Regions from separate parts of the Rossellomorea vietnamensis genome, predicted to be linked through region 2. Evidence: riboswitches for the same ligand, from Rfam matches in the RefSeq annotation. Region 2 holds a riboswitch; each other region holds the start of a gene.
What was found. Region 2 has a riboswitch for lysine ahead of N5C46_RS18590 (Na+/H+ antiporter NhaC family protein). Riboswitches for the same ligand answer to the same signal wherever they lie in the genome.

Region 1: another riboswitch for lysine. It lies ahead of lysA (diaminopimelate decarboxylase); the one in region 2 lies ahead of N5C46_RS18590 (Na+/H+ antiporter NhaC family protein).
Region 3: another riboswitch for lysine. It lies ahead of N5C46_RS21580 (aspartate kinase); the one in region 2 lies ahead of N5C46_RS18590 (Na+/H+ antiporter NhaC family protein).

Annotation. Positions count from the first base shown of each region.
Region 1 is NZ_CP104558.1:1,773,501-1,784,635, reverse strand. Features, by position in the region: gene N5C46_RS09115 (DUF4179 domain-containing protein) at 1-1,084, shown strand, start outside; gene N5C46_RS09110 (PTS mannitol transporter subunit IICBA) at 1,281-3,188, shown strand; gene N5C46_RS09105 (BglG family transcription antiterminator) at 3,274-5,343, shown strand; gene N5C46_RS09100 (mannitol-1-phosphate 5-dehydrogenase) at 5,349-6,488, shown strand; gene N5C46_RS09095 (2OG-Fe(II) oxygenase) at 6,833-7,480, shown strand; gene N5C46_RS09090 (DMT family transporter) at 7,524-8,483, opposite strand; lysine riboswitch at 8,680-8,856, shown strand; gene lysA (diaminopimelate decarboxylase) at 8,971-10,257, shown strand; gene N5C46_RS09080 (ABC transporter permease subunit) at 10,367-11,135, shown strand, end outside.
Region 2 is NZ_CP104558.1:3,635,262-3,646,396, forward strand. Features, by position in the region: gene sufD (Fe-S cluster assembly protein SufD) at 1-756, shown strand, start outside; gene N5C46_RS18545 (cysteine desulfurase) at 756-1,985, shown strand; gene sufU (Fe-S cluster assembly sulfur transfer protein SufU) at 1,975-2,415, shown strand; gene sufB (Fe-S cluster assembly protein SufB) at 2,454-3,851, shown strand; gene N5C46_RS18560 (DUF72 domain-containing protein) at 4,002-4,844, shown strand; gene N5C46_RS18565 (sulfite exporter TauE/SafE family protein) at 4,866-5,690, shown strand; gene N5C46_RS18570 (bifunctional metallophosphatase/5'-nucleotidase) at 5,718-7,070, shown strand; gene N5C46_RS18575 (YunC family protein) at 7,127-7,429, shown strand; gene N5C46_RS18580 (HD-GYP domain-containing protein) at 7,607-8,719, shown strand; gene yunB (sporulation protein YunB) at 8,778-9,539, shown strand; lysine riboswitch at 9,619-9,801, shown strand; gene N5C46_RS18590 (Na+/H+ antiporter NhaC family protein) at 9,917-11,135, shown strand, end outside.
Region 3 is NZ_CP104558.1:4,204,333-4,215,467, reverse strand. Features, by position in the region: gene N5C46_RS21610 (acyl-CoA thioesterase) at 1-357, opposite strand, end outside; gene N5C46_RS21605 (bifunctional metallophosphatase/5'-nucleotidase) at 495-2,087, opposite strand; gene sdhB (succinate dehydrogenase iron-sulfur subunit) at 2,199-2,966, opposite strand; gene sdhA (succinate dehydrogenase flavoprotein subunit) at 2,966-4,729, opposite strand; gene N5C46_RS21590 (succinate dehydrogenase cytochrome b558 subunit) at 4,801-5,409, opposite strand; gene N5C46_RS21585 (YslB family protein) at 5,761-6,198, shown strand; gene N5C46_RS21580 (aspartate kinase) at 6,258-7,496, opposite strand; lysine riboswitch at 7,684-7,862, opposite strand; gene uvrC (excinuclease ABC subunit UvrC) at 7,960-9,729, opposite strand; gene N5C46_RS21570 (hypothetical protein) at 9,726-11,135, opposite strand, start outside.

The sequences.
Region 1 (11,135 bases), 1.9 Mb from region 2:
CATGAAGGGGAGAAATCGTTATATGATGAACCCTTATGAAGGGGTCATCATCGAAAACGAATACGATGTCATGAAGAGGGACGAGCAATCCAGTTTCTATTCTCCTCCCCGGGATCAGGAAAACCTACATAATGATAAGAAAAATGTCTATAGGGGAACCATCAGTCTCCAGCCGGTCTCAGTGGACGAGGGGACGATAAAATTACAGATTGTACGACTCATGCAATTAAACGAAGATCCTTCAACCGGCGAATGGATCGGCGGCGGGGAAATGAGATTTGCCGAAGGGGGGTGGAGCTTTGAGATTCCATTCGAAAAGCAGACATCCCGTGTCCATAAGCTGGATAAGAAGATGGAAGTGGCAGGCATACCGGTCCGATTGGATCAAATGACGATCGCGCCAACTGCAACGGTTCTTGAATATAGCTTTCAGGAGCAAGAAAAGGAAGGGCGGATCGACATGATGACCTTTGAGTCGATTGAAGCGAAAGATAAAAAATGGAAGGCGGATCAATTCGGAGGCATGATGTATGGAGGAGCTTCTGATAATGAGGGATGGAATTCCTTTAAAACGGCCTTTGACACGCTTTATTTTGATGATCCTAAAGATGTGACCATCCGATTTGGAGCGGCTCATCTTTTTGTAAAGGATCAAAAAGTCATTGAACTAGATGTAAATAAAGAGTTGCCGGATACGATAGAGTATCTCGGTAACACAATCACCATCGATGACATCAAAATCGGTAGCCCGACACAGGTGACCCTCACACACGACTTGCCGAAAGACCGTGAATATGAAAATGTGAACTATTTATATTATCGGACTGCGGAAGAAGAGGAAGATTACTACTCAATCGGAGTCAGTGGCGGTGATGGCATATTGATGGACAAGGATGGCAAGAAGTATGAGCCGGGTTCATATGAGTACGAGAAACTGGACCAGCCCCGTTACTTTGAAACGGAACAAACCATTGATTTTTACAACGACGGCTCCTCTGATGACGTCGTGCCTACAGAGCTTGTCATCGACGGCTACAGCACCACCAAATACTTGGACGATTCGGTTAAGGTGAAGCTGGATTGACCGCTTGAAGGGAACAGTACCATGCTGTTCCCTTTTTTCTTGATCCACCACCGGAATATCTTCCCCATTCAGAGAAACAATAGGTTTGTCGTCACCAGGGTGACAAAGTTAGTTTTCATCATTCTTGAAACCCCCATGATGGAAGGCCTATCATTAAAATAAGAAATTATTATTTATACATGAAAGGATGAGAGAAGTGGCGCAATCCAATATGAAAGTTGCGGTACAAAAGTTTGGTAACTTCCTCAGTTCTATGGTTCTGCCAAATATAGGTGCATTTATCGCTTGGGGTTTAATTACAGCGTTGTTCATACCAACTGGGTTCTTTCCAAATGAAAGCCTTGCCAAACTGGTGGGGCCGATGGTTACGTACCTGTTACCGTTATTGATCGGTTATACAGGAGGTAAACTCGTACACGACCAGCGCGGTGGGGTCGTGGGTGCCATCGCGACAATGGGTGTCATTGTCGGTGCACCTGATACACCGATGTTCTTGGGGGCCATGGTCATGGGGCCGCTTGGAGCATATGTGATCAAGAAATTTGATGGAATGATCGAAGGGAAGATACGGGCAGGATTTGAAATGCTCGTGAATAACTTCTCGGCTGGTATCCTTGGGGGAATCCTTGCCATTCTGGCATTCTTAGGTGTCGGACCTGCCGTGGACGCATTTACAAGTCTACTCGTTGAAGGTGTTGACTGGCTGGTTGCAGCAGGCCTGCTTCCATTAACCAGTATCCTGATCGAACCAGCGAAGATTCTATTTTTAAATAATGCCATCAACCACGGTGTCCTGTCACCAATAGGTCTTGAGCAGGTTCAACAGGGTGGGAAATCGATTCTATTCCTATTAGAAGCGAATCCGGGACCAGGTTTTGGTGTTCTTCTTGCCTTTATGTTGTTTGGAAGAGGAACAGCGAAACAATCGGCTCCAGGAGCAGCGATCATCCATTTCCTTGGTGGGATTCACGAGATTTATTTCCCTTACGTATTAATGAAGCCGAAGTTGTTCATCTCCGTCATCCTTGGTGGAATGAGTGGGGTCTTCACTCTTGTATTATTGGGTGGCGGACTGGTATCACCGGCATCACCGGGAAGTATCATTGCGATTACAGCGGTTACTCCTCCTGAAGGAATGGCGTACCTTGCCAACTATGCAGCGATCCTTGTCGCAACAGCTGTGTCCTTCATCGTGTCTGCCATCATCTTGAAATCAAGTAAAGCGACAGACGAAGATATCGAAGGGGCAACCAAGAAAATGCAGGAAATGAAAGGCAAGAAGAGTTCCGTTGCCGGTCATGTGAGCAAGGGAACACTGCCTGAAGAAGTTAACAAGATCGTCTTTGCCTGTGATGCAGGAATGGGCTCAAGTGCCATGGGTGCTTCCCTTCTGCGTAAAAAAGTGAAGGCAGCGAATCTCGATGTCAGCGTGACGAACACATCCATCAGCAATCTGCCATCAGACGCTCAAGTGGTCATCACACAGGAAGAATTGACGCCACGTGCGAAAAATAAGCTTCCGAATGCGTATCACATCTCTGTGGATAACTTCCTATCCAGCCCTGAGTACGACAAGCTGATCGCGAGTCTTCAGGACGGGATCACGGATGAGCAGGCAGAGGTTGTCGAAGAGGCAGAGGAAGAGGCGGTTAACGCTGAACCGAATGCAGATCACGATGACGATCTTCTTCTTGAAGAGAACATCTTCATGAATCAGTCATTCTCCACGAAAGAAGAGGCGATCCGTTTCGCCGGGGAAGCTCTTGTGAAAGCAGGGTATGTGGAAGAAAGCTATGTAGATGCTATGATTGATAGAGAAGGAATCACATCTACGTATATGGGTAATAATGTAGCGATCCCACACGGTACGGAAGACGCGAAGAAAGCCGTCATCAAATCCGGATTCACCGTCGTTCAAGTTCCAGACGGCGTCGATTTCAACGGAGAGAAGGCGAAGATGATCTTCGGTATTGCCGGTAAGGATGGAACGCATTTGGAAATCCTTTCAGGTATCGCCGTTGTCTGCTCCGAACAGGAAAACGTCGATAAGATGGTTCAGGCGAAAACGGCCAAAGAACTGAAAGACATCATCAACAGTAACTAGAACAATCATTCAGAAAGGCGGGATTCCTGCCTTTCTGTTCTCATTTGTTTTGAAAAAAGCTCATGCCAGGGAAAGAGGGGAAAGTATGTTTATTACATCAAGGGAAAAATCCATAATCGAATTGATTGTAAAAACATCGGGGAAACATACCGTGTACTCTCTCTCTGCGTTTTTGAATGTGAGCGGAAGAACCGTACAGCGAAATTTGAAATCAATCGAAAGCATTTTAAAGCAGTACCATCTGGAATTGAAAAGGACGGCCAATGAAGGTCTGTTCATCGATGGGAAGAACGAGCATATTTATCGTTTAATACAAAACCTTGCGGATGTGAGTCCGACCGACGAAACACCTGAGGAACGAAAGCTGAATCTCCTGATCATCCTTCTCCATGAAGGGCCATCTTTTAAAAAACAGGTGCTTGCGAGACAGCTCGGAATCAGCGTGACGACCTTGTCTTCTTATCTGGATGAGCTTGCGGATTGGCTTCAGAAGTACGGGATCACCCTGACGAGGAAACGAGGGGTGGGGGTGGAGCTTATGGCGGAAGAAGCCGACAAGCGTCATGCCCTGGCAAGTTTTTTCCTGGTCCATTTTTATGAAGACATCATCGAGACACTGTATGGGATGCAAGAGGGCCATCATCTTGATGAACCGGTTCTCGGTTATTTCAAGCCGGACTATTTACTCGCCGTCGACCAGGTGGTGAATCATCATTTGGCGGACGAGCAGATCACGTTAACGGACAGTGATTATATCGGTCTTGTCGTGCATATCTGCCTGACAGTCCAACGAACCGAAAAGGGATTCGGATTACAGCAAAGGGAACCATCTGAAGAAGGGGCACCCCGGGAGTTTCAGTTGATGGACATGATATGCGGGGAACTGAAACAGCGGCTTTCCGTTTCAATCAACGATCTGGATGTACAATTCTTGACGGTCATTTTGAAAGGATCAAAGGTGCAGGATCCAGAAGTCGTTTACTATGACAGTATCCTCCTTGGGCACCTTATCAAAAATATCATAAAAGATGTTTCGGCAGACCTCCACGTTGATCTGTCCGATGACTTTTCCCTGTTCCAGGGGCTCCTAGCCCATATGGGACCGTCCATCTTCCGCTTGCAGCAGGAACTGGACCTTTTCAATCCCCTGACGGATGAAATCAAGAAAAAGTATCCGGTCTTATTTCTAGCGGTGAAAAAAAGTCTGGAAATGGAGTTTAGGGATATCTCGTTTCCGGATGATGAAGTGGCATTCATCGTCCTTCATTTCGGATCCGCCATGCTGATGAATGAAGAAAAGGTAAATGTCCAAGCCGTGGTCGTATGTCCCACAGGAATCGGGACGTCCAAGATGCTCGCAAGCCGCATCCAGCGGGAGTTGAGCATGATCAACAAGGTGGAAATCCTGTCGATCAAGGATTTCCAGACAGCGGATCTTGAGGAGTATGACATTGTCATTTCCACCGTCAGGCTTCCTTTTACGGAAGTGGAGTATATTCTGGTGAGTCCATTATTGAGTGAGAAGGACATCGGATTCATCCAAAGCTATCTGCAGAATAACGTCGAGAAGCTGACGAGGAAAAAATATTTGAAACCATCACAGAAGTCTGATGGGAAAGCCGAAGTGAGAATGCTCCTTCAGGAGATCAAAGATGTCCATTCCAGCATGGAAGCCATCCTTACCAATTTCCGCGTGTACCGGAAGCAGTCGGCGGGAAATCACGTCAGGATCCTGATTGAAATGGTGGAGCAGGCTTACAGGGACGGACTTCTTCAACAGCCTCGAGTGGTCCTGGACCAACTGTTGGAAAGGGAGAAGAAAGGCGGACTGGGCATCCCGAACACGAATATGGGGCTTTTTCATTGCCGGGATCATAACGTAAATAAGCTGATCTTCCAGGTGGCCCATCTGGATGAACCTTGCAAGATCAAGGGGATGGATGGTGCGGAGATGGAGATGAAGAGCCTTCTCCTAATGCTTGCCCCGGAAGAATTGAGCAGGCGGGAACAGGAAATCCTCAGCCTGATCTCTACAAGTTTAATCGAAGATCATCGATCGATGATGATTTATTCGTCCACGAACGAAGCGATCATTTTAAAGAAATTAGAAGAAATCTTTCTGGACTACTTACAAACTAATTTGATAAAGGAATGATGATGTTGAAACAAGCCATACATTTTGGAGCAGGAAACATAGGCAGAGGGTTTATCGGAGCATTGTTTTCCCAATCAGGTTACCATGTGACCTTTGTGGATATTGCGGAACAAGTGATCAATAAACTGAATGAAGAAGGACGCTATGAGGTGAAGCTTGCAACGGAAACGATGGAAACGGAAACGATCGAGAATGTGTCCGGCCTGAACAACCTTCATCAGGAAGGGGAAGTAATCGATACGATCGTCTCGTCTACTTACCTTACGACGGCAATCGGACCGAACATCCTGCCACGGATCGCACCCCTGATCGCTAAAGGGATCACTAAGCGAGTGGCCTCTTCAGAGGAACCGTTATACGTCATCGCATGTGAAAACCAGATCGGTGCAACAGATATTTTGAAAAAGCATATTTTAGAAAATCTTAATGAAGAAACGGCTGCAAAGCTTGAAGGCAAAGTCTTCTTCTTCAATTCAGCGGTTGATCGCATTGTACCGATGCAGGATCAAGGTTCATTGGACGTCCTCGTTGAACCATACTACGAGTGGGTGGTCGAGACCACGGAAGAAATCCCGCCAGTTGAAGGAATGACGATCGTGGAAGATCTAGCACCCTTCATCGAACGGAAGCTGTTCACGGTGAACACAGGGCACGCCGTCATTGCTTACCTTGGATATCTGCAAGGGAAATCGACCATTGATCAGACATTGGCCGATGACGGAATCGCTGCACAAGTGAAGGAAACGTTGAAAGAAACAGGTGCCTACCTTGTGAAGCAATATGGTCTCGATGAAAACGACCATCTTGCTTATATTGATAAAAACATCGAACGCTTCAAAAACGCCTACCTGAATGATGATGTGACCCGTGTGGGACGCGCGCCGATCAGGAAACTTGGTCCCGATGACCGATTGATCCGCCCGACCACAGAAGCTCAAAAAGCAGGACTTTCTTATTCGTATCTCGCCAAAGCGATTGCAGCAGCGCTCCTGTTCGACAATCCTGAAGACGAACAGGCCATGGAAATCCAGGGCATGATCAAGGAACACGGCCCTGCATATGTTTTGAAAAAAGTGAGCGGACTGGATGCGGATAGTGAAATTGTGGAGGAAGTATTAGTTCAGTATGAAGCATTGAAGAAATAAATGGATGGACTGTCGGATGGGATTCGGCAGTCTTTTTTTATGAGTTTTGACTACGTGTCCTTTCTGTGACATGCCTGAACCCACGCCAATCCTACACCTGAATCAGCCTCGTTATTTTTCAGCGGAAAAAGAAAAAATAAAGATAGAATTCCCCTCATCCCGGGTGTAAAATATATAAAAATACACTCTCATATTTTGACATGCAGGAGGAAACAACCGAATAAAAGATACAGTTATGCCAAAGTTGCTATCGTTTTCCCAGTCTGGAAGATTCAAAGAATGCTTCCACCAATGTAAGAATTCAGAATGTTAAAAATACGATTAGAGGTTGATGAAAGTTGGCAATGAATACGACTGATATAGCTGTAAAGGAACAAACGATTTTTCACCACACGGGGAATAAGATCAAGACCGAAGACCGGGATATCCAGATCATCGTGAAAATGGAGGAGCCCCTGATCGTCGTCCTTGGCAATGTGCTGAGTCATGAAGAATGTGATGAACTCATCCAATTGTCAAAAGATCGGGTCGAGCGCTCAAAAATCGGGAATACCCGGACAGTCGATGGACTGAGAACGAGCAGTTCTGTCTTTTTGGAAGAAAGCCATGACGTCGTGACACGGGTTGAAAAGCGAGTCTCTCAAATTATGAATATACCCGTCGAGCACGGGGAGGGTCTTCAGATCCTGAACTATAAGCCTGGTCAGGAATACAAGGCGCACTTTGATTTTTTCTCGGCATCTGCAAGACCGGTGAAGAATCCGAGGATCAGTACCCTTGTCATGTACCTTAACGACGTGGAGGAGGGCGGTGAAACGTACTTTCCGAAACTTGGCCTGTCTGTCTCCCCGCAAAAAGGGATGGCCGTTTACTTTGAATATTTCTATGATAATCAGGAACTGAACGATTTAACGCTGCATGGCGGTGCACCGGTTGTCATCGGGGATAAATGGGCTGCGACCCAGTGGATGAGAAGGCAGGTATTTAAATAATTAGAAAGGAGGAGTATCCCCAGGGTGGGATGCTCCTCCTTTTTTAGCTAGCGGATTTTACCGGTTTCACCACACCGCCATTCATTCTTTTAACGTTGACGGTGTGGATGATCATTCCTGTGATGATCAGGAGGATGCCGAGGAGAGCGAATCCTGACGGAAAGGGAACGGAAAGGATGGCCGCTTCTCCCATGATGACGAACAGGATCTGGGTCGACTGGGTCGCTTCCACTGCCGCAAGCTTCCCGGGATGATGCCTTGCCATATTCGTCGCAAGAAAAAAGAGGGAAGTCGCAATCACACCTGAGCAAACGGCTACGATAAAGGATTGTGTCACTTGACCAGTGGAGGGGATGCCTACTCTAAAAAACGCATAGCTTCCAAGGATCAGCCACAAGGGAGTACTTGCGATCGTCATTCCGAGCACCCGTTGAAACGTATCAAGCTTCCCTCCGCATACCTCCATCATTTTACGGTTCCCAAGAGGGTAAGCGAACGCTGCGACGATCACCGGTAAGACTCCTGTGATCACTTCTGAAAGAGACAGCCCACTGGCATTTTCCTGTTGAATGAACAGTACCCCGATTAAAATGATCGAGGAAATGCCGAGAGCCCTTTTTTGAATGGAGTGCCTGCGTCTCACAGGTCCTGAAGTGAAAAACAAGGGAGCGAGCAGGATCCCTGCCACAATCGTGAATTGCCACGTGCCCGCAACAAGCCAGCCGGGTCCATATGCTGCCGCATACGTCAAAGGACCATAAAAGAGGACAAACCCGACAAAGCTCCACGTCAGCCACTCGTATGGTTTCTTCTTCATTTCGATCCACACTTGATTTATATTCTTTCGTAAACCTACAATAATGAAAAGGAATGGAAGCATGAACAAAAAACGCAGGGACGAACTCCACATCCAGCTTCCGCCGGCCAGTTCCATGGACCGGTTCAGGATGAAGGTGACGGCAAAGAACATGGATGAAATAATACCGAGAGTCAATTCTTTGATGGGAAGCACTCCTTTCTGATACATATATAGTTTATTTTATATATATTATAAGCGAATACATTTAAAAGAAAAATCCTCAAAAAGGAAGTGAAAATTTATCAACCCTACCCCCGAATTAACGCTCCATCCAAAAACCAATTGACAACCTTTTCAAGAGAATGATATAGTTATGCCAATAAAAAATATACAGTCACTCTCTGATAATAGAGGCGCGAGAATGATGAGTACCTTCTTTGAGAATAATGGATTCCGGGATAAGTTGGGAAAGGCAGATCGCCGAAGCAGAAAATAGCCAATTCTATTTTTTGTTGGGCCAGCATTGAAGAAATGCTGGACTGTCACAATGCAAAAGTTGTGGAGCACTATTGAAGAGATGTTAATACATAGTCTTCATCTTGGTTCCGTAACCTTTGATGGAAAACCGTATGAGCATCTGCTTCATACGGTTTTTTTGTGTTTTTTTAGAGAGTCTAAAGGAGTTAGGGATATGAGTACAGTTGATGTGAATGTTCAAGGGGATTTAACGATTGGTGGGATCGGTACGGGTGATTTGGTGGAAAGATACGGCACGCCACTGATGGTTTATGATGAAGGGATGATTCGCGGGAATGCGAAATTGTTTCGGGATGCATTCAATGAGAGTGGTCTGAAATATCAGGTGGCGTATGCGAGTAAGGCATTTCTTTGTAAAGAAATGGTGCGCCTGGCGGAACAAGAGAACCTCTCCCTGGATGTCGTCTCAGGCGGGGAATTGTATACGGCACTTGAAGCTGGTTTCCCGGCTGCACGGATCCATTTTCACGGCAACAATAAATCCGAAGATGAGCTTCTAATGGCTCTTGAAGCTGAAATCGGCTGCTTTGTCGTCGATAGTTTCCTTGAACTTGAACTGCTCCATGACCTGGCAAAAGAGCGGGAGCAGGAGGTGCAGATCCTGATCAGGGTCACACCGGGGGTGGAAGCCCATACCCACGAGTACATCACGACGGGCCAGGAAGATTCAAAATTCGGATTCAGCATTTCAAACGGACAGGCGGCAACGGCGATTGGACTTGCCATCAGGAAGCCGTATTTCTCATTGCTGGGCCTCCATTCCCATATCGGATCTCAGATCTTTGAACAGGAAGGCTTTGATCAGGCGATCCGGGTACTGTCTGATTTCATGCAGCGGATCCGGATCGATTTGGACGTCATGATGCCTGTCTTGAATATCGGTGGCGGATTTGGTGTCCGGTATACGGAAGAAGACCAGCCTCTGCCGATTCCGACCTATGTCAAAGGGATAACGGATAGTGTGAAAACCTATTTTGCGAAAAATGAATACCCGCTCCCGGAAGTCTGGGTGGAGCCGGGTCGAAGCATGGTGGCAGAAGCGGGCACGACGTTATACAAAGTGGGCTCGAAGAAAATCATCCCGGATGTGCGCACGTATGTGGCGATTGACGGAGGGATGACGGATAATATACGCCCGGCTCTGTATCAGGCGAAGTATCATGCGGTACTGGCAAACCGTCCGAATGAGGAATGCACGGAGCTTGTGAGCATTGCAGGGAAATGCTGCGAGTCGGGTGACATGCTCATCTGGGACCTGATGCTGCCGCCGACGAATTACGGTGATATCCTGGCTGTGTTCAGTACGGGGGCATACGGGTATTCTATGGCGAGTAACTATAATCGGATACCGAGACCGGCTGTTGTGTTTGTGGATAACGGGGAATCCCGGGTCGTGATCGAGCGGGAGACGTATGAGGATCTTGTAAGGAAAGATCGATAGGGAAAAGAGTGGTGGAGTCCAAAGGGGCTTCACCTTTTTTTATGGGATTTTTTGGCTTATTATGGTAATGTAAAGGTAACTTTATCCAATGAATTCGGAGGATCAATCTATGAATCTCAAATCGATCGGTTCCATGGTTTTGAAATTTGTCTTCGTTCTGTTCGGAATCATCCTTCTGACAGGCCTCATCGGTTTGTTCAATGAAGGTGTGGATCTCAGTTTGAAACAATATATGCTCAACATTGTGGAGATATCGACCTCCCTCGTTCATTCTGAATCGATGACCATTACGAATGAATCGAACAACTCATATCCGATGTTCCCGGCCTTCTGGGAGCCGTATTTCTATTCTGTTTCGATTTTTTTGTCTGCTTTTCTTTTATCCATCCTCATGGGCATCTTTCTTGCGTACCTCACACATCTGCTGCCATCCGGCTGGTCAACGTTCATCCTTAGGGCGACTAACTTGCTCGAGTCCACACCCGATATCTTCATCTTGATTGTCATTCAATACAGTGTCATTTTCATCTTGAAAGAGACGGGTGTGCTTCTGTTTCCGATCGTCGGCTCCCAGGAAAAGGTGTATTTTGTTCCCATTGTGACTTTGTGTATTTTACCGACAATCATGTTGTTCCGGATCATCTATTTACTGGTGAGCGATGAATATGGGAAGCCGTATGTAGACCTGATCAAGAGCAGGGGGATGTCCAAACACTCGATTTTCTTCATCCATGTCCTGCGGAATATTTCGTTCAGCTTATTGAATCATTCCAAATCGATCATTCTTTTTCTGTTATCTTCCTTAATCGTATTTGAAAGATTATTTAATATTTATGGCATCACCCACTTCATCCTGTCATTCTCTCAAATGGATGTGA
Region 2 (11,135 bases):
TTCAACCATGTATTGGTTGTCGCTGAAGATAACAGCTCTGTCACATATGTGGAGAACTATATCTCTACTGCAGACGTTGAAGATGGAGTTTATAACATTGTCACAGAAGTATTGGCAAACAATAACGCTAAAGTGGCATACGGTGCAGTGGATAATCTTTCAAGCGGAATCACGACTTACGTAAACCGTCGTGGAGTAGCTGCAAGGGATGCACGCATCGAGTGGGCTTTAGGATTAATGAACGACGGTGACACTGTTTCTGAAAACGTGACGAACCTTATGGGCGATGGCTCTTATGGCGATACGAAAACCGTAGTCGTCGGTCGCGGCAAACAGAAGCAAAACTTCACGACGAAGGTTGTTCACTACGGAAAGAATTCTGAAGGATACATCCTTAAGCATGGCGTTATGAAGGACGAATCATCTTCTATCTTCAACGGCATCGGTAAGATTGAACATGGTGCTTCAAAGTCAAATGCAGAGCAGGAATCACGCGTATTGATGCTTAGCGAAAAAGCACGTGGGGATGCGAACCCGATCCTTCTGATTGATGAAGATGACGTAACGGCAGGACACGCGGCTTCAGTAGGGCGAGTGGATCCACTTCAACTTTACTATCTAATGAGCCGAGGGATTCCTCAGCATGAAGCTGAACGTCTTGTGATTCACGGCTTCCTTGCTCCTGTGGTAAAGCAATTACCGATCGAAGGAGTCAAGAAACAACTGGTTGAGGTAATTGAAAGGAAAGTAAACTAATGGATGTAAAAGAGATTCGTAAACAATTTCCGATTCTCGACCAGGAAGTAAATGGCCATCCACTCGTTTATCTTGATAGTGCCGCAACGTCTCAGAAGCCGGTTTCCGTTATAGAAGCAGTAAACGATTATTATCGTGGATATAACTCGAATGTTCACCGGGGTGTCCACACCCTTGGGACTAGAGCGACAGATGGCTATGAAGGGGCCCGTGAAAAGGTCCGGAATTTCATCAACGCTTCCTCTACCCAGGAGGTCATTTTCACCCGTGGGACGACGACCGCGATCAATACCGTCGCAGCCAGCTACGGCCGGGCCAATTTAGCTGAGGGTGATGAAATTGTGATCACTCATATGGAACATCACAGTAATATCATTCCTTGGCAGCAGCTGGCGAAAGAAACGGGAGCAACGTTGAAATACGTTCCTCTGCAGGAAAATGGAACGATTGCGATCGAGGATGTAAGGGAGACCGTCACTTCTCAAACGAAGATCGTTTCCATCATGATGGTTTCAAACGTACTCGGTACGATGAATCCAATCAAGGAAATCACCAAGATCGCTCATGAAAATGGTGCCGTCATGGTGGTGGATGGAGCACAGGCTGCTCCACATATGAAGATTGACGTACAAGATTTGGACTGCGATTTCTTCGCCTTCTCCGGTCATAAGATGGTGGGTCCTACCGGAATCGGGGTATTGTATGGCAAGAAAAAGCATCTGAATAATATGGAGCCGGTTGAATTCGGTGGAGAGATGATCGACTTTGTCGGACTTCAGGAATCCACTTGGAAAGAGCTTCCGTGGAAATTTGAAGGAGGTACTCCGATCATTGCTGGCGCCATCGGCCTTGGAGCTGCCATCGATTTCCTTGAGCAAGTCGGTCTTCATAACATTGAAGAGCATGAGCATAAGCTTGCCGCTTATGCTTTGGATAAGATGAACGAAGTAGAGGGTATGACCATCTTCGGACCAAGTGATCCCGGGCAGCGTGCCGGTCTTGTGACTTTCAACATAGATGATGTCCATCCCCATGATGTGGCTACCGTACTTGACGCAGAAGGGATTGCCGTCCGTGCAGGCCATCATTGTGCACAGCCGCTGATGAAGTGGTTGAACGTATCGGCAACGGCACGTGCAAGCTTCTATCTTTACAACACAGAAGAAGATATTGATAAACTTGTTGCCGGCCTGGTGAAGACAAAGGAGTTTTTCAGCGATGTCTTTTAATAATTTAGATCAGTTATATCGACAAGTCATCATGGATCATTATAAGAATCCACGTAATAAAGGTTCTTTAGAGGATGGGAGCTTTACCATCGATATGAATAACCCTACATGTGGAGACCGCATTCACCTTACGTTAAAGGTTGAAGATGGTGTCGTTCAGGATGCGAAGTTCGACGGGGAAGGCTGTTCGATCTCCATGGCTTCTGCGTCCATGATGACACAAGCGGTCAAGGGAAAAGAGATCGAGAAGGCACTCAAGCTTTCGAAGATCTTCTCTGATATGATGCAGGGCAATGAGTATGACGACGATGTGGATTTAGGAGATATAGAAGCATTACAAGGAGTCGCGAAATTTCCGGCCCGTATCAAATGTGCGACACTGGCCTGGAAAGCGATGGAAAAAGGAGTGCAGGAAGAAGAGCAAGAATAAGCTCTTCTCCGACTCTATTTAAGAATGGAGGAATCAACATGGCAAAGAAGATGCCTGAGATCGGAGACTATAAATATGGCTTTAGCGATAAAGACGTATCGATTTTCCGTTCTAAACGTGGTTTGACGCGGGAAATCGTTGAAGAAATTTCCCGTATGAAAGATGAGCCTAAGTGGATGCTTGATTTCCGTTTGAAGTCACTTGAGCATTTTTATAATATGTCTATGCCTCAATGGGGCGGAGACATGCAGGAACTGAACTTCGATGAGATCACTTACTATGTGAAGCCTTCTGAAAAGTCAGAGCGCAGCTGGGATGAAGTACCTGAAGAAATCAAGCAGACGTTTGATAAATTAGGGATCCCTGAAGCAGAGCAAAAGTATCTTGCAGGGGTTTCTGCTCAGTATGAGTCAGAAGTTGTTTATCACAACATGCAATCCGATCTTGAAGACATGGGGATCGTATTCAAAGATACAGATTCCGCCCTTAAAGAAAATGAAGAGCTATTCCGTGAGCATTGGGCGAAGGTTATCCCTCCAACGGATAATAAATTCGCAGCCTTGAACTCAGCGGTTTGGTCCGGTGGATCTTTCATCTATGTACCTAAAGGTGTAAAGGTGGATACACCACTTCAAGCTTACTTCCGTATCAATTCTGAAAACATGGGTCAGTTCGAGCGTACGCTGATCATCGTCGACGAAGGCGCAAGCGTGCACTATGTTGAAGGTTGTACAGCACCGGTTTACACAACGAACTCACTTCACTCTGCAGTCGTTGAAATCATCATCAAGAAAGATGCGTACTGCCGTTATACGACGATTCAAAACTGGGCGAACAACGTGTTCAACCTTGTGACGAAGCGTGCTGTATGTGAAGCGAACGCAACGATGGAATGGGTGGATGGAAACATCGGTTCGAAACTGACGATGAAATATCCGGCTGTCATCCTTAAGGGTGAAGGCGCACGTGGTATGACACTATCCATTGCACTTGCAGGTAAAGGCCAGCACCAGGATGCAGGAGCGAAAATGATTCACCTTGCACCTAATACATCTTCTACAATCGTTTCTAAATCCATCTCCAAGCATGGTGGGAAAGTAACGTACCGTGGAATTGTACACTTTGGCCGTAAAGCGGAAGGCGCACGCTCAAATATTGAGTGTGACACGCTGATCATGGATAATCAATCGACTTCCGATACGATTCCTTACAACGAAATTCTGAACGATAACATCTCGTTAGAACACGAAGCGAAGGTTTCAAAAGTATCAGAAGAACAATTATTCTATCTTATGAGCCGTGGTATTTCTGAGGAAGAAGCAACAGAAATGATCGTAATGGGCTTCATCGAGCCATTCACGAAAGAACTTCCAATGGAATATGCAGTCGAAATGAACCGTCTGATCAAGTTCGAAATGGAAGGTTCAATCGGTTAATAATCAATCAAACTCCCTTGAGTCATCAGGGGAGTTTTTTTCTGGCTTAATTTATTCCCCACTATTTTATCCACCCTCAATCCAAACATAAGAATTTCCATTTCCCTTATGATAAAATGGACATGTTCATAATAAAGCAGGTGAATGCGGATGATATACATAGGAGTTACAGGCTGGGGAGATCATGATACCCTTTATGAGAATGTTTCCCCCAGGGACAAACTAAAAGAATACGGAGCTCATTTCCCCATCGTTGAGGTGGACACGACGTTTTATGCTGTCCAGCCTATTCGGAATGCAGAGAAATGGGTAAAGGAAACACCAGAGGACTTTAAATTCATTGTGAAAGCGTACCAGGGGATGACTGGCCATCAGCGTGGAGAGATCCCTTTTGAAACAAAGGAAGAGATGTTCAGAGCCTTTAAAGAGTCCCTTGTTCCATACGTGGATGCAGGGAAACTGGCGATGGTCCTTCTTCAATTCCCGCCATGGTACGATTGTAAAAAAGAGAATGTCGATTATATTCGGTACTGCAGGGAGCAATTGAAAGATCTTCCTGTATCACTTGAATTCCGGAATCAGAGCTGGTTCAGACCCGAGTATCGGGACAAGACGCTGACATTCATGAAAAAAGAAGGATGGATCCACAGCATTTGCGATGAACCCCAAGCGGGTGAAGGATCCGTTCCCCGGGTGCTCGAAGCGACGCATAAAGATGCCACTCTCATCCGGTTTCACGGCAGGAATCTCTATGGTTGGAATAAACCGAATGGGGAAGATTGGCGGGAGGTCCGCTATTTATATCGCTATAATCGTGCCGAGCTCGAGGAGTGGATTCCCCATCTTCATCATTTGCACGAAAGGTCTAAGGATCTTTATATTCTTTTTAACAATAATTCTGGTGGGGACGCGGCTGATAATGCGAAAGAACTGATTGAATTATTGGGGCTAGAGTATGAAGGTCTTGCCCCGAAGCAGTTGGATTTATTTTAGCCGACAGGAGATGAAAAACAGATGGAATGGATTGTTCTTCTATCAATCGGGCTTTTGGCAGGTGCGATAGGATCACTGGTCGGTTTAGGCGGTGGCGTCATCATTGTACCCGCCCTGATCTACTTTGGTACATATACAAGCCTGGTAGAAGGGATGAACCCTCAGACCGCTGTGGGTACCTCACTGGTCATCATGATATTTACAGGGTTATCTTCCACCCTTGCATACTTAAAGCATAAAACCGTCGATTATAAAAGCGGATTGATTTTCTTTGCGGGGAGCGGACCCGGTTCGATTCTTGGAGCCTGGGTAAACAAGGGATTGAATATGGAAAGCTTCAATCTTTATTTTGGTATCTTTATGATACTGGTGGCCCTTATTCTGATGATCAGGAATAAATTAAAGCCTATAGAAAAATTCAGGAATGCCTCTTTTCAGAGGGAATTTACCGATCCAAGTGGAGAAACCTTCCGGTATGGATATCCTCCATTACTTGGAGTGGTGATCGCCTTCGTCGTTGGATTTACATCGGGTTTGTTTGGCATTGGCGGCGGCTCTCTGATGGTCCCGGCCATGATCCTGATTTTTCTTTTCCCGCCCCATGTGGCTGTTGCAACATCCATGTTTATGATTTTTCTTTCGGCATTGGTGAGCTCGGGAACACATGTGATATTCGGGAATGTCAAATGGCTGTATGCACTGGCTCTCATTCCGGGAGCCTGGATCGGGGCAAAGGCCGGGGCATATATCAATACGAAGCTCGAGTCCAAAGTATTGGTGAGCGTATTGAGGATTATATTGATTTTAATTGGTATTCGATTGATTTATCAAGGAATGACAGGATAACATTCCTCCAATAGGAGTGAACGATTTATGGGAGAAACCATTCATATTTATCATACAAACGATCTTCACAGTCACCTGGAGAACTGGCCAAGGATCAGGGACTTTTTAAAACAGAGAAAACAGAAGCATATGAATGACGGGGAATCTGTGTATCTATTTGATATCGGTGATCATGTGGACCGCTGGCATCCATTGACAGAAGCGACGTTAGGAAAAGGGAACGTCGAGTTATTAAATGAAGCCGGGTTCGATGCTGTAACAATCGGAAACAATGAAGGAATCACATTGGATTATGATGATTTAAACAGCCTGTATGACAGTGCCCGGTTTGATGTGATTGTAGGAAACCTGCTGGATCGTTCCTCCAGGCGTCCAGGTTGGGCGGAGACTCACCGGGTTTATCGTACCGGCAGTGGAGTGAGGATTGGCGTCATCGGATTAACGGCCTACTTCAAACCTTTTTACGAAGCTCTGGGCTGGAACATCACCTCCCCTTTGGATGAACTGAGGAAGTTGGTTCAGGAGGTTCGCCCCAATGTCGATATGATCATACTCCTTTCCCATTTGGGAAAAAGGGATGATGAGATGATCGGGAATCAATTCCCTGAAATAGACGTTATCCTGGGGGCCCATACTCATCATGTCTTACCTCAGGGGAAAGAGGTGAATGGCACCATGCTTGGTGCTGCAGGGAAATACGGCCATTATGTCGGTCATATGAAGATCGAGGTGGATACATCTACAAAGCAGGTCGTGGAAAAAAAGGCCCGTCTATATGAGCAGGCGGAACTTCCGTCTGTTGTCAGGGAAGCGGAGGACAGGGATCAATGGTTCCGGAACGGGCAGGAGCTATTAAAGCAGGAAGTGACCTGCCTGACAAAATCTTTCCCGGTTGACTGGTTTCACACGTCCCCGCTGCCTGAAATGCTTTGTGATGCACTAATGGAGTGGTGTGGGGCCGATTGCGGTTTTCTTAATGCCGGTCTCCTCATAGATGGACTTGAGGAAGGAATGGTGACAAAGCAGGACCTGCATCGTATCCTTCCCCACCCGATCAACCCCTGCATGATCCGGATGAAGGGAGCCGAGCTGAAGGAAATCATTAAGCAGACCCTTAATGAGGACTGGCCGCATCTTGAAGTGAAAGGACTTGGTTTCAGGGGGAAAGTGATGGGGAGGTTCGTGTATTCGAATATCCACTTTGAAGACCATGACATCTTCATCGGGAAGGTCCCCGTCGACCCCGGGAAGATATACAAGCTGGCCCTGCCGGATATGTTTACATTCGGCCACTTCTTTCCGGACCTTCAGAGGCTTGAGAAGAAGTACTTTATGCCGGAATTTTTACGGGATGTCCTCGAATGGAAATTGAAACAGTAAATGTCTCACCGTTTCCACGCTCATGACATACATATGAGTGAAGGGAGCGATGAAACATGATGAATGTATCTCCGATCACCATTGGGGGACATACTTTTACAGCGATTTCCGTTGCACTTCCGAAAACCAATCTCCTCGTCGTGACGAGTGAAAAAGGATATATCATGTGTGGGGCACTTGATGTTGCGCTGCTGAATGAAAAATTAAAGGACAGGGGGATCATCGCGGGAAGAGCGGTTGGTGTGAAAACCATCGATCAGCTCCTCGATGCACCGCTGGAGTCCGTCACCTATGAAGCAGCGAATCTCGGCATCTACACGGGGATGGCCGGAAGGGACGCGCTGTTAAAAATGATATAGAATCAAAATAGGACCAGTGCTCTCCTGAGCGGCTGGTCTTTGTTTTTCCCTCTTATTTCGTCTATATTCTTTCATGAATATTTAACCAAATACACCTTGCAAGATCCTTTTTATCCTTTATAATGGAGATACTAGGAAATTTTGTCGAAAAATGAAAGAATTACATAGGAGAATTCTATGAGGCTTATATCAACACGGGCGTTGAAACCCGGCATGGTTCTAGCTACAACGGTATATAATATGAGAGGTCAAGCGTTGATTCATGATAATGTTCCCATTACAGAACGCATGATTTACAGATTGCAGGAGCTTAGTATTCAGTATGTCTATATTGAAGACTCTCTTTCAAGTGGAATCCATGTGAAGGGGACCGTTTCGAGTAAAGTGAGACAAGAGGCGGTTCAGAATATTGAGATGGCCTTCAATCAACTAAGCACATCCAAAGAGAAGCCAAGCCTCCTCATGATTGAAGATAGTGCCACTCAATTGAAGCAGGTGATCGATGTCGTCCTGTCCGAAGTAAAGGGGAATCATGATCTTCTCACGATTTTGACAGATGTGTTTACATACGACTCCTATATTTTTCATCACTCATTTAATGTTACGTTATATACACTTTCCATCGGTCTTGAACTAAAGCTTTCACAGAAGCAGCTGGAGCAGCTCGGGGTTGGGGCGATCCTCCATGATATCGGGAAGATGCTTGTGCCGGAAGAGATCCTGTTGAAGCCCGGGAAACTTACGGAAGACGAATTCTGTGAAATCAAGAAACACTCTGAACATGGCTTTGAGATCTTGAGACAGCTGCATTCGGTGTCCCTGATCATCGCGCACTGTGCCTATCAGCATCATGAGAGGCTCGATGGGTCCGGTTATCCGCGGGGGATCAAGGGTGAGGATATCCATCCGTTCGCAAAGATCATCGCTGTGGCCGATGTATTTGATGCCATGACTTCAAACAGGGTCTACAGGAAAGCGATGCTCCCCCATCAGGCATTAGAGGTATTATATGCGGGATCGGGATCCCTGTTCGATTCACAAGTGATCGAAGCATTCCGTTCATCGGTCGCGATGTATCCGAATGGCATGATCGTGGAATTGAATGATGGAAGGAAAGGGATTGTGACCGATCAAAATAGAGGAGTCACAGACCGTCCTGTCATACGGATCATCGAAGAAGATGGGCAGGAGTCAGACGCTCCTTACCCACTCGATTTAAGCAAGGAATTAGACAAGGTGATCACGGGCTTTGATCCTGATTATGAACCGCAATCTCTTAAGATTAAATAAATTTTTGCGCTAAACCCCTCTTACAATGCATACAAATAGCTTGTGAGGGGGGATTTTTGTGTCTAAGTTCAAAACCTACAAACCCCGAGGAGGTCCGCTGCCTTTTCGTCATGTCATGATTATTACATTTCTGTTCTTTATGATCTCAACGGGATTCGGATTGTGGATCATTAACAAAGGGTTGAAGCCAACGCTCCTTGCATATGCCGAGACACAGACGAGCAGGATCGGTACCCTGGTGATTAACAAAGCCATCAATAAGAAGATTGCCGATGTTCTGGATATTTCGGATATAACCGAAGAAGTGAAGAATTCAGAAGGAGATATCGTTTCATTTAAATATAATACACAGACGATTAACAGGGTCCAGGCAGAGATAACAAATCTTGTGCAGCAGAACCTTCAGGAAGCAGAAGCCGGGAATATAGAAAACCTGGAATTTCTCACTGAGGTGGAAATTGATGAAGGGAAGTCGAAAACATCGAAGGGCATCACTTATTCCGTTCCTTTGGGTCAGGCGACGAATAACGTACTGCTCGGGAACCTGGGACCGAAAATCCCGATCCGCTTTCATTCCATCGGTGATGTACGGTCCGATGTGAAAACGACGGTGGAACAGTTCGGCATCAATAATGCGGTTGTGAAGGTATTTGTGGAGCTTGAAGTGAATGTGCAGATCATCATCCCGTTTGCAACGAAAACCGAAACGATCAAGCAGGATATTCTGGTTGCCATGGGCACTGTCCATCTGGATGTACCGCAATTTTATAACAATGGTGGAGGGGAATCGAGTCCTTCCATTGAATTTCCCACAAATTAGTCACGAAAAAAAGTTGTCAAAAGAATGATAGTTTGTTATATTAATAAAGAAAATTTTATAACACACCACATCATCAGTCCGATGGGGTAGAGGCGCAGGGTTCAAGAGTAATCTGTTCGAGGATGACAACGGAGAAAACAGATGAAAGGGAATCTTTGCCGAAGTAAATATGCATGTCGAAGGTGTATTTGCTGGGGTTGTCTTGAAGAAGGATAACACTGTCATTATAGGGAAATCTCTATAATGGGGAGCTACAGATCGTGATGGAGCACTTACGTTACTAACAAAGGTAATGATAGTTTCTCTATCGTTGCCTTTTTTTATTATCCTCTGTCATGCTACGATGGTTCCCCCCTATCAAATAGGAGGAGGACACTATGGAAAACACGATTTACTCATTATTACCACCCCTTTTAGCCATTCTTATGGTTATTCTCACAAGACGGGTACTGCTTTCACTGGGAGTAGGGATCGTCGCATCTGCCTTTTTGTTGGCAGACTTCTCAATCACGAAAACAATCAGCTTTATCTGGGACGCCTTCAAGGGCATCTTTGTCGCAGACGGCGGACTTAACACCTGGAATGTCTACATCATTTTCTTCTTACTCATTCTTGGTATCATCACCGCATTTGTGAATATCTCAGGCGGGAGCCGCGCATTCGGTGAATGGGCGATGAAACGTGTGAAGACAAGACAGGGTGCACAGCTTTTGGCTGCGGTACTGGGTATCATCATTTTTATTGACGACTATTTCAATGCCCTTGCTGTTGGACAGGTTTCAAGACCCATCACGGATCGTCACAGAATCTCACGTGCTAAATTAGCCTATATCATTGATTCAACATCGGCTCCGATCTGTGTAGTGTCCCCGATTTCAAGCTGGGGAGCATACATCATCGGGATCATCGGTTCTATTCTGACTGCTCACAGCATCACGGAATACACGGCATTTTCAGCTTTCATACAAATGATCCCTATGAACCTTTACGTGTGGGCGGCCGTACTGCTAGTCGTCATGGTTGCTTATAAGGGACTTGATTTCGGTAAAATGAAAGAGCATGAAGTACGTGCACTAGAAACGGGAGATCTTTATGATCCCGGCAAAGAAATTCCCGGTGAATTGAAAAACGATCTTCCAGTCAGCTCAAAAGGCTCGGTAGGCGACCTTGTCTGGCCGATCGTGGCCCTAGTCATCGGTACTGTTTCCATGATGCTGTGGACTGGGTATCAAGCGGTGGGATCATTTGACCTGCTGCCGATCTTTGAAAATACGGATGTAACCAAATCGTTATTGTATGGTGGATTATTCGGACTTCTTGTTTCCCTGATTTTCTTCCTTCGTCAAGTAAGTTTGAAAGGAATTGAAGGGAGTGCAATCGGGACAGCCGTAGTGGAAGGAATCAAGTCGATGCTTCCGGCTGTTTATATTCTGATCTTTGCCTGGACGATCGTTACGCTTATCGACCAATTGCAAACAGGTACGTATCTTGCAGGTTTGGTAGAGCAATCAAGCCTGCCGATGCAGGCACTTCCGGTCATTTTATTCATGGTTGCCGGCATCATGGCTTTCTCAACGGGAACCTCTTGGGGATCGT
Region 3 (11,135 bases), 570 kb from region 2:
AAAGCAAACCTGTTCTTCTTCATTCAGACCCATGTAATGTAAATCCACTGAAGAACGACCAACGCGATCTGCCTTCACATATACCTTCAACGTCTCGTCGAAGAATACTTGCTTCACAAAATCACATTGTAAATCTGCAACGACAGGGATCGTATCATGCTCGGGTTTCACCCAGTCTTGCATAAATCCAATGTGTTTTAAATATTCGATCCTCGCTTCTTCAAAATACGTGAATGGAACAGTGTTATTCATATGTCCAAACATATCAGTCTCAGAAAACCGGACCTTTATATGGATTGAAAATGAAAATTCTTGTTGCCATGTTTCTATATCTTCAATGTATGTAAAATGTTTCAAATTGGCTCCTCCTTTTAGTAAACGAAAATGAAATTGAAAAATGAATGATGATTCATTTTATTATACCCTTTTTCAGAAAAATATGAAACCTATATGTATGAAATGGAGCCGGCAGGAAAAAACCGGCTCATTCCTTCTTATTCTATTCGTTCCATAATCCTCTCTTCCTCTTGCGGGGAAACGGGGGAATGGGTGGTGAGATACTCACTTATCACCTCATACAGATTGAGGTGCAGCTCTGAAATCCTGCCGTTTTCTTTTGCACTTTTCAATACGGTAAAACCATCCCCTCCGCCTGCAAGGAATGCGTTGACGGCCACTCCATACGTCTTGGAACGGTCAAGGGGAGCTCCTTGTATTTTCACTTCCGTTACTCTATTACCAATGGGCTTTGAGGGATCAAAGACAAATGTCATGCCCGATACCTGCAGGAATTGACCTGTTTCCCCTTCCACATTCGCCACACTATGCTCCAATGCAAGAATGATCTCCTCCCCCGTCAGGTTCAATATGACAAGGGTATTCCCAAACGGCAGCACCTCCAACACATCTCCCAGGGTAATGGTTCCCGCATCGATGGAATTCCTGATCCCGCCACCATTCTGAAAGGCGATTTGAGTCGGGCCATAATGATTCGCTTTCTCCAGCATGGCATCTGTAATGAGGTTGCCTAAATTGGTCTCTTTGGTCCGAACGTCCCGACGATTTCCATTTAATGCAGTGTTGGTTGTACCAATATCCATGCTCTTTACCTTTTCGATGGGCCTCCGTAATTGCTCAAATCTCTTAACTGCCCATGGATCAGGTGGATACACATCATTTCCTATTTGATCTTTGGTCAACACATCCAGCAGCTCACCATTCCACCCGGTCAGTACCCCTCCTTCGGAAAATAAAGCCGTTAATTTACCAAGTGACTTCCCATACTCATCACCCTGAACGATCAGGGTCGGTTTCGATTTCAAGTTGTACACAAGCGGGGTTTCCAATCGTGTATGGGAATGGCCGCCGACGATGATATCGATTCCTTTCACCTTTTGAGCCAGCATTTTGTCCTGCCGTAATCCCAGATGCGACAGCAGGATAATATGATTCACTCCCTTTACCTGTAGCTTTTTCATTTCTTCAAGTACTTTCCTTTCGGCATCCTGAAAGACTATCTTCTTATCTGGAGCAGAAAGGAAAGCCGTATCTTCGGTTGTGATTCCGATGATGCCGATCTTGATCCCCTTTACTGTTTGAATGATAGAAGGATAGATCTTCCCACTTTCAGCCTGTTCCGGAATTCCACTTTCCATGAAAGGAGCTAGGATAGGATCAAGCCGGACATCCACATTGCTGCTCACCACGGGAAAGGAAAGTTCCTTAATAAAGTTCGCCAGCACCTCACTTCCCTTATCGAATTCATGATTTCCAAGCGTCATGGCGTCATAGCCAATTTCATTCATGAATGCAGCATCTGCCTGTCCCAGATATTCATTAAAAAACAACGTCCCCGAAAACACATCCCCCGCGTCCAAAAGAAGGGCATCCCCATCCTTTTTCCGCTCTTCTTTAATCGCCGTGTGCAAATACGGAACGTTTTCCAAATGGGAATGAACATCATTCGTATGCAGAATCGTCAAACGGAAAGGCTCCCCATCTTCCATTTCCTTTCCCTTCACTTCATCCAAGACAAAAGTTGAAATATTGGAAAACAAGATTATGAATATCAATCCGATTCGCTTCATACTCATCACTCCATAGGCTCATTTGTAGTCTACTATGCGACAATTGCCTGCATTTTATGAGGCAAAACAAAAAGCACTCCCCCGAAGGAAAGTGCTTTTCATCAGAAAATATTAATCAACCATATGGTCGCTTCCGAAGAAGTTTTTGAACATTTGGAAAGTGGTTTCACGGTTAAGTGCCGCAATCGAAGTCGTCAAAGGAATTCCTTTTGGACAAGATTGAACACAGTTTTGTGAGTTACCGCAGTTGGCAAGTCCACCGTCGCCCATGATGGACTCAAGGCGCTCATCCTGATTCATGGCACCAGTTGGGTGCGCATTGAACAAGCGTACTTGAGATAGCGGAGCAGGCCCGATGAAATCGGACTTACTGTTCACGTTCGGACATGCTTCCAGACATACACCACATGTCATACATTTTGATAATTCATATGCCCACTGACGCTTTTTCTCAGGCATACGCGGTCCAGGACCAAGATCATATGTTCCATCGATCGGGATCCATGCTTTCACTTTCTTCAGACTGTCGAACATGCGGCTGCGGTCTACCTGCAGGTCGCGGACGACAGGGAAAGTGCGCATTGGCTCAAGACGGATCGGCTGTTCTAATTGATCGACCAATGCCGTACAAGATTGTCTCGGCTTTCCATTGATCACCATTGAACAAGCTCCACATACCTCTTCCAGACAGTTCATATCCCAGTTGATCGGAGTGGTGTGCTCCCCTTTTGCATTGACCGGATTACGACGGATTTCCATCAAGGCGGAAATCACGTTCATATTCGGACGATAATCAAGTTCGAACTCTTCTTGGAAAGGAGCAGTTTCCGGGCTTTCTTGACGAGTAATGATAAAACGGACTTTTTTATTTTCACTCATCATTTACTTCCCCCTTTGCTCTTAGAATAGTCACGCTTACGTGGTGCGATCAATGAAGTATCAACTTCCTCGTAATGGAATTCCGGAGTGTTCGTCGCGGCATTGTATTTCGCCATCGTCGTTTTCAGGAATTCTTCGTCATTACGTTCAGGGAAATCAGGTTTGTAATGGGCTCCACGGCTCTCATTACGATTTAATGCACCGATTGTAATAACACGGGCAAGCTGAAGCATGTTCCACAATTGACGGGTGAATGTCGCCCCTTGGTTGCTCCATTTAGCCGTATCATTGATATTGATATTTTGGTAACGTTCCATCAGTTCCTGGATCTTTTCATCCGTTTGTTTCAGCTTATCGTTATGACGTACAACCGTTACGTTATCCGTCATCCATTCCCCAAGCTCTTTATGGATGACATACGCATTTTCAGTGCCATTCAGGGACATGATGTTGTTCCATTTTTCTTCTTCCTGTTTCACATAGCGGTCGAATAGGGAAGATGGAACGGATTCAACTGTTTTCTCAAGTCCTTCAATATACTTAATCGCATTTGGACCTGCCACCATACCGCCATAGATAGCGGATAGCAATGAGTTAGCCCCTAAGCGGTTACCACCGTGCTGAGAATAATCGCATTCCCCTGCTGCGAATAATCCAGGAATATTCGTCATTTGATCATAATCGACCCATAGTCCACCCATCGAATAGTGAACGGCAGGGAAGATTTTCATTGGTACTTTACGCGGGTCATCACCCATGAACTTCTCATAGATTTCGATGATACCGCCAAGCTTGATATCAAGCTCTTTTGAATCCTTATGAGATAGATCCAGGTAAACCATGTTCTCGCCATTGATACCAAGCTTCTGGTTTACGCACACGTCAAAGATTTCACGTGTGGCAATATCACGCGGTACAAGGTTTCCGTATGCAGGGTACTTCTCTTCAAGGAAGTACCACGGTTTACCGTCTTTATACGTCCAGACACGTCCACCTTCACCACGTGCAGATTCACTCATGAGGCGAAGCTTATCATCCCCTGGAATCGCTGTCGGGTGAATCTGGATGAACTCACCATTTGCATAGTACGCACCTTGTTGATACACGATCGAAGCGGCTGAACCTGTATTGATGACAGAGTTTGTAGATTTACCGAAGATGATCCCCGGTCCACCTGAAGCCATAATAACGGCATCCGCTGCAAATGATTTGATTTCCATTGTTTGAAGGTTTTGGGCAACGATCCCTCTTGCAACTCCCTCGTCATCAATGACGACTCCAAGGAATTCCCAGCCTTCGAACTTGCTGACTAATCCAGCCACTTCATGACGGCGAACCTGCTCGTCCAAAGCGTATAATAGCTGCTGACCAGTCGTAGCACCAGCGAAAGCGGTTCTGTGATGCTGGGTCCCACCGAAGCGACGGAAATCCAGTAACCCTTCAGGCGTACGGTTAAACATAACACCCATACGATCGAGTAAGTGAATGATCCCAGGTGCTGCTTCTGTCATTGCTTTAACAGGCGGTTGATTCGCTAAGAAATCCCCACCATAAACCGTATCATCAAAATGTTCCCAAGGAGAATCCCCTTCTCCCTTTGTATTAACGGCTCCGTTAATTCCACCCTGTGCACATACAGAGTGAGAACGCTTAACGGGTACCAGTGAGAATAAATCGACTTGCGTTCCTTTTTCTGCTGCTTTAATTGTGGCCATCAGGCCGGCTAAACCGCCACCGACAACGATGATTTTACCTTTACTCATCGTGACTCACTCCTTTTCCTACCATACTTCGAGAGCACTTGCTTATCTATCAGACTCGTATATTTTTCTGCTTATACGAAGGCAAAGATTGCACGCATACCGACAATCGATAACGCGACAAAAATCCCGATCGTAACATATGTAGCTATTAATTGAGAACGAGGTGTAACCGTTAGTCCCCAGCTTACGCAGAATGACCATAATCCATTAGCAAAGTGGAAAATCGTTGATAATACACCAAGCACATAGAATCCTAACATCAACGGATTGGATAGAATGTTTTCCATCATCTGAAAGTTCACTTCAGCTCCAAACGCCGCAGCGACCCTTGTTTCCCAGATATGCCATGTGACGAAAATGAATGTGATCACTCCAGAAACACGTTGAAGTAAAAACATCCAGTTACGGAAATAACCAAACTTGCTTGCATTATTCTTGGAAGTGAATGCAATGTAAATTCCGTAAATCGCATGGAAGTACAATGGAAGGAAGATGATAAAGATTTCAAGGAAATAACGGAAAGGAAGACTTTCCATAAAATGCGCCGCCTGGTTAAATGATTCTTCCCCACCAGTGGCAAAATGGTTCACGACTAAATGTTGTGTTAAAAATAATCCAACTGGAATAACACCTAGCAATGAATGAAGCCTGCGATAATTAAATTCTCGATTTCCAGCCATGATTTACCCCCCTTAATGATAAAATATGAATTCGTTTTCTAATGCCTTTCTTTACCTATTAGACGACGATACATATTTTATATTGTAACAATAATGTGACATGTTCATTTTACTCCCAAGGAGTGGAAGCGTCAAGAAAACGTATACATAAATTCGACAATACCGCAAAAATATTTTCAGTAGATCCACAACGGAAAACATGAGGTTTTACACAACTAAATGTTCGAAAATTCTAATAAATGTACAATAAATATTATAGCACCAAAATATCCCAAGGTCATTTTTTCAAGGTATGGGATGATAATTACCTCTTTCATGTATATAATAGTTTTATAGAAAGAGGGGATTTACTTGGAACAGAAAAAAGAAGAAGTACATCAGCCGTCCGTTCCAATCTTCGGATATGAAATGTTACGCGACATCTTGATTCCAGACATACTGGGAAAACACACACCCGATATCCTATACTGGGGAGGAAAGCAGCTCTCTAGGAAGTTCCCCCTTCAGTCAACGGAAGAAATATCTTCCTTTTTCAATGAAGCTGGATGGGGCACCCTTACACTTCTGGAACAGAAAAGAAATGAAATGACATTTGAATTGAGCGGACCTGTGATCGAACGGCGTCTGTCACTGAAAACGGATGTGAACTTCAAACTGGAAACGGGCTTTATTGCCGAACAGATTCAGCTTCAAAGAAAATGTGTGGCAGAAGCTGCTGACGAATTATATAAACGGAGCCAATCGGTCAAAGTCATGGTAAGATGGGACGACAAAGACCGGATCGAGTAGTCAAGCTCTCAATAAAGGGTTGCCTGGAATCATCCAGGCAACCCTTTTCCATGTTGATCCTACAGCGTGATTTCTTCCATCTTCACGGCATCGAGATGAAAGGCCGTATGTAAGACGCCTGCCGCCTTCTGCATATTCTCGCCATCCACTACTGTAGACACTTTAATTTCAGAAGTGCTGACCATTTTCACGACGATGTCATTTTGAGCAAGCACTTCAAACATTTCCGCGGCCACACCCGGGTTTGAAATCATCCCCGAACCGACAATGGAGACTTTCGCCAGCCCACTTTCGTGCTCGACGTGTGTGAAATTCAACTGCTCTTTATTTCGTTCAAGAACAGCAAGGGTTTCCTCGAGATCGTGCTCCTTGATGGAGAAAGATAGATTGGTCGTATTCTGATCCGTCTGGGTCTGGATGATGATGTCTACGTTCAAATGATTTTCAGCCAACGTAGTGAACACGGATGATAGTCCTGTTAATGCATTTCCCAGTCCGAATACCGTGACCCTCGTAATTTCATTCTCAAATGCTACTCCTCTTACAATCAAGTTCTGTTCCATGCTTGCTTCCTCCTCAATATACGTTCCTTCCACTCTTTCGATGCTCGATCTGACTTCCAACGGGATTTGATAATTCTTGGCAAATTCCACCGCCCTCGGATGGAGGACCCCTGCCCCGAGGTTTGCAAGTTCGAGCATTTCATCATATGAAATCGACGGTAACTTCCTTGCTCCTTCTATATAGCGGGGATCTGTCGTGTAAACCCCGTCTACGTCCGTATAGATGTCACAGCGCTCCGCCTTCAGGGCTGCCGCGATCGCAACGGCTGTCGTATCCGACCCGCCCCTGCCGAGTGTGGTGATTTCCCCGGTTTCTGTCATGCCCTGGAATCCTGCGACGATGACCACTCTTCCTTCCTGAAGGTGAGCCGCCATTTTATCGGTATGAATATTGGTGATCCTTGCATTACTATGGACGGATTCCGTCTCGATGCCGGCCTGCCAGCCCGTGAATGAAATGGCATCATGCCCCGATTGGATCAGGGCCATGGTCAGGAGTGAAATGGTCACCTGCTCCCCGGTTGAGAGCAGCATATCCATTTCTCTTTTGCTCGGTTGAGACGTGATTTCCCTTGCAAGACCAACGAGTGTATCCGTCGTTTTCCCCATGGCAGATACGACCACCACCACATCATTCCCTCTTTCTTTTTCTTCAATGATCCTTGACGCAACATTTTGAATTCTTTCCACAGACCCTACTGAAGTCCCACCGAATTTTTGAACAATAATACTCACGACTTCTCCCTCTTTCTGAGCGTCTCCGCTCTTGTTGATGATGAAGAGTACAATCACAATTATCCTACACGTCCATAGGACAGGATTGTTGGTGCCAAATCCTGCGCTGATAATAAAAAAAGCAATGAGAATAATATCTCATTGCTTTATGAACATACAGCAGAACATACAAATAGGTTCATCGGCATTGTGAGATAGCTCTCCAAGATTGAATCATCTTGACAATCCTGCATTTCTTAAACGCAGGACCAGCGGATATAGTATGAGACTATAACCACTTCGGCGATTCTCCCCTTTCCAGGCATGTCGGCGGGGCTCATACCCCTCTCTACCTGTACTCTTGAAGTTCGCACCTCTATCACCACTTAAAAAGTGATAATGTTATAAATTTCTGTTTATTATAGCACATAAAAAATTGTGATTCAATGCACAATTTTTAAATAAATCGAATTCATTACAGCCGCTACTTCAATTTCTCCACCAATACCTTCGCCACGGCTTCGGGTATTCCTATCTCTATAAACTCCTCCACAGTCGCTTCTTTCATTTTCTTCATGGATCCAAAGTGTTTAAGAAGTTGTTTCTTTCGTTTTGGTCCGATGCCGTCGATGTCGTCGAGGGTGGATTGGAAGGCGCTTTTGCCTCTCAGCTGACGGTGGAAGGTGATGGCGAACCGGTGGACTTCATCCTGGATGCGCTGGAGGAGATAGAATTCCTGGCTGCGCTTTTCAAGGGGGACGATTTGGAGCGGGTTGCCGTACAGCAGTTCCGATGTCTGATGCTTATCGTCTTTCGCAAGACCCCCGATCGGGATGTCGAGACCCAATTCATTCTCGATCACGTCCCTTGCCGCTTCAATCTGACCTTTTCCTCCGTCTATGATGATAAGGTCCGGTAAAGGAAGTCCGTCTTTTAGCACTCTCGTATACCTTCTCCGGACTACCTCCCTCATGGAATCATAATCATCGGGCCCCTTTACGGTTTTGATCTTGTATTTACGGTATTCTTTCTTTTCCGGTTTCCCGTCTAAGAAGACGATCATGGCCGAAACAGGATCACTACCTTGAATATTGGAGTTATCAAAGGCTTCAATCCGGAAAGGGGTGTAAATCCCCATATGCTCCCCAAGCCTTTCAATGGCTTTGATCGTTCGTTCTTCATCTCTTTCAATAAGGGCGAACTTCTCCCCCAGTGCCTGCTGGGCATTTTTTTCGGCAAGCTTCACAAGCTCTTTCTTTTTCCCCCGTTTAGGCTGGGTCATTTTCACCTCAAGAAGCTTCTCCGCGAGTTCGATATCGATCTCTTCAGGCAAAAAGATCTCCTTCGGCTTAAAGTGGTTGGATTTGGAGTAGAACTGACCCAGGAACGTCAGGAACTCATCCTCGGGTTCATTATAGAGAGGGAATAAAGACACATCCCGCTCAATGAGCTTCCCTTGCCGGACGAAGAATACCTGAACACACATCCAGCCTTTATCAACGGAATATCCGAATACATCACGGTCGGTGAAATCGGTCATTGTCATCTTCTGTTTTTCCATGGTCGCTTCGATATGGAGAATCTGATCGCGGAATTCCTTCGCTCTTTCAAATTCCAGATTTTCCGAGGCTTCATTCATTTTCACCGTGAGCTGTTTCTTGATTTCCTTGTATCCCCCATTGAGGAATCTGGCTATTTCATCTGTCATGTCTCGGTACGTGTCTTTGCTCACTTCTTTAATACAGGGAGCGAGACATTGGCCCATATGATAGTAAAGGCAGGCCCTGTCAGGAAGCGTATTGCACTTCCGTAGAGGATACAGGCGGTCGAGAAGTTTTTTCGTTTCATTTGCCGCTCCGACATTTGGATAAGGACCGAAATACTTTCCCTTTCCCCGCTGGACCTTTCGTGTGGTAATGAGTCTCGGGTGCCGTTCATTCGTTAACTTGATGAACGGATAGCTTTTATCATCCTTTAGCATGACATTGTATTTAGGGTCATACTTTTTGATCAAATTCATTTCGAGGACAAGGGCTTCCAGGTCAGAGGAGGTCATGATGTATTCGAAGTCCTCGATCTCCCCTACCAGCCGCTGGGTTTTTGCATCATGGGAGCCTGTGAAATAGGAACGCACCCGGTTCTTCAATACTTTGGCCTTTCCCACATAGATGATCGTCCCCTGCCTGTCCTTCATTAAATAACAGCCCGGTTGGTCGGGAAGCAGCGCTAATTTATTCGTGATATTCTGATTCATCCTTTTTCCTCCCCCCTCTGTTTCTTCCATTTATATAATGTCAGGTCGTGATAGATCGGGTCGATGAGCTCACTGGAATGGAAATGCTTCTCCACCTTAATGAACTCATCCATCTGAATCCCTTGCTTCTTAAACCCTTCGACCACTTTATCCGTCAGATAAATATCCCGCTCAGGGTAATATCGTGTGTCAGTGGTAAACACTTCATACGTTTGTACTTTCTTATGAATAAAAGGGACATCAAGATACTCGAGTACCCTGGACTCTTCCCAGGTATATACGACGAGAGGCTGTTTTTCACCTTCGCTCTCTAAATAATCGGCCATTTGGTAAACGGCCGGAATGTCCGATGCATGTTTATATAATAACGCACTTGTATGGTAAACCTGAAGCAGGAGGAACGAAAGGACAAGAATGGAACCTGTCCGTGACAGTCGTTGTGAAAGCAGTCTTTCCGCTCCAAGGAACAAGGCGATGCCGATCAAAGGCAAAGCATGACGGGGCTTCATCACATTCTGGGCGAAGAGAGCCCAGAGGAAATAACTGCCCAAAAGCACCAGCATCAAGCGTGTCATATAACAATTCCCGTGTGAATCCTTCCTTGCTGCAGCCATACCGACAACCAATAGAACGAGGAGGGGGAGGAACTCAGCGACACCCCCCACCCATATCGTGTTCACAAAAATCAGCTTCACGACTCTGTCCCAGAGACTGAGATCTGAGGCACCGATCGTTCCCCCCCATTCTTGAAAATGTCCGTTCGTGAAGGAAAGGGCCAGTCGGAGAAAGCTTTCATATCCCCCTTCCGACATGCTGATCCCCGATACCCAGAGGAGCTGGAACAGGACGGCAATGAGCAGGTAAACGAAGGTATCCAGAAGTGTTACCACGCCATCCTTCCACTTTCTGTACAGGAGCATCAGGATCCCGATCCCAAGGACCAGATAAGATAACCTGATTCCAAGAAGCAGGCTGAATAGGAACAGTGGGAGAATGAGGAATCCTTTATGATGTCTCTCATAGGCCAAAACCAAACTCCATACATACCACCACATCATCCCGACTGCTGCTCCCTCGGACATCGGCTGATTCACCATCAGGACCGTAAAGCTGCTCGTATAAACGATGGCTGTTGCTATCCCTGCATATGTCGGACGCACGATTCGGTTCATTAACAGAAAAAGAGGGATGATGGCACTTCCATACAGAAGTATATTAAAAAGAGTCAGGGCTTGGACGGGGTCCCCCACCATCAGATGAAGGACTTTCCCTCCCAGGATGAAATAAGGATAACCGGGAAAGTGGGGCTGCATCTGATACATATCAAAATGCAGGACACCCAGTGCAAAATCAACCATATCCCAAGTAGCCGCATAGCTAGGGATCCAAATCAGCTGAAGAACCAA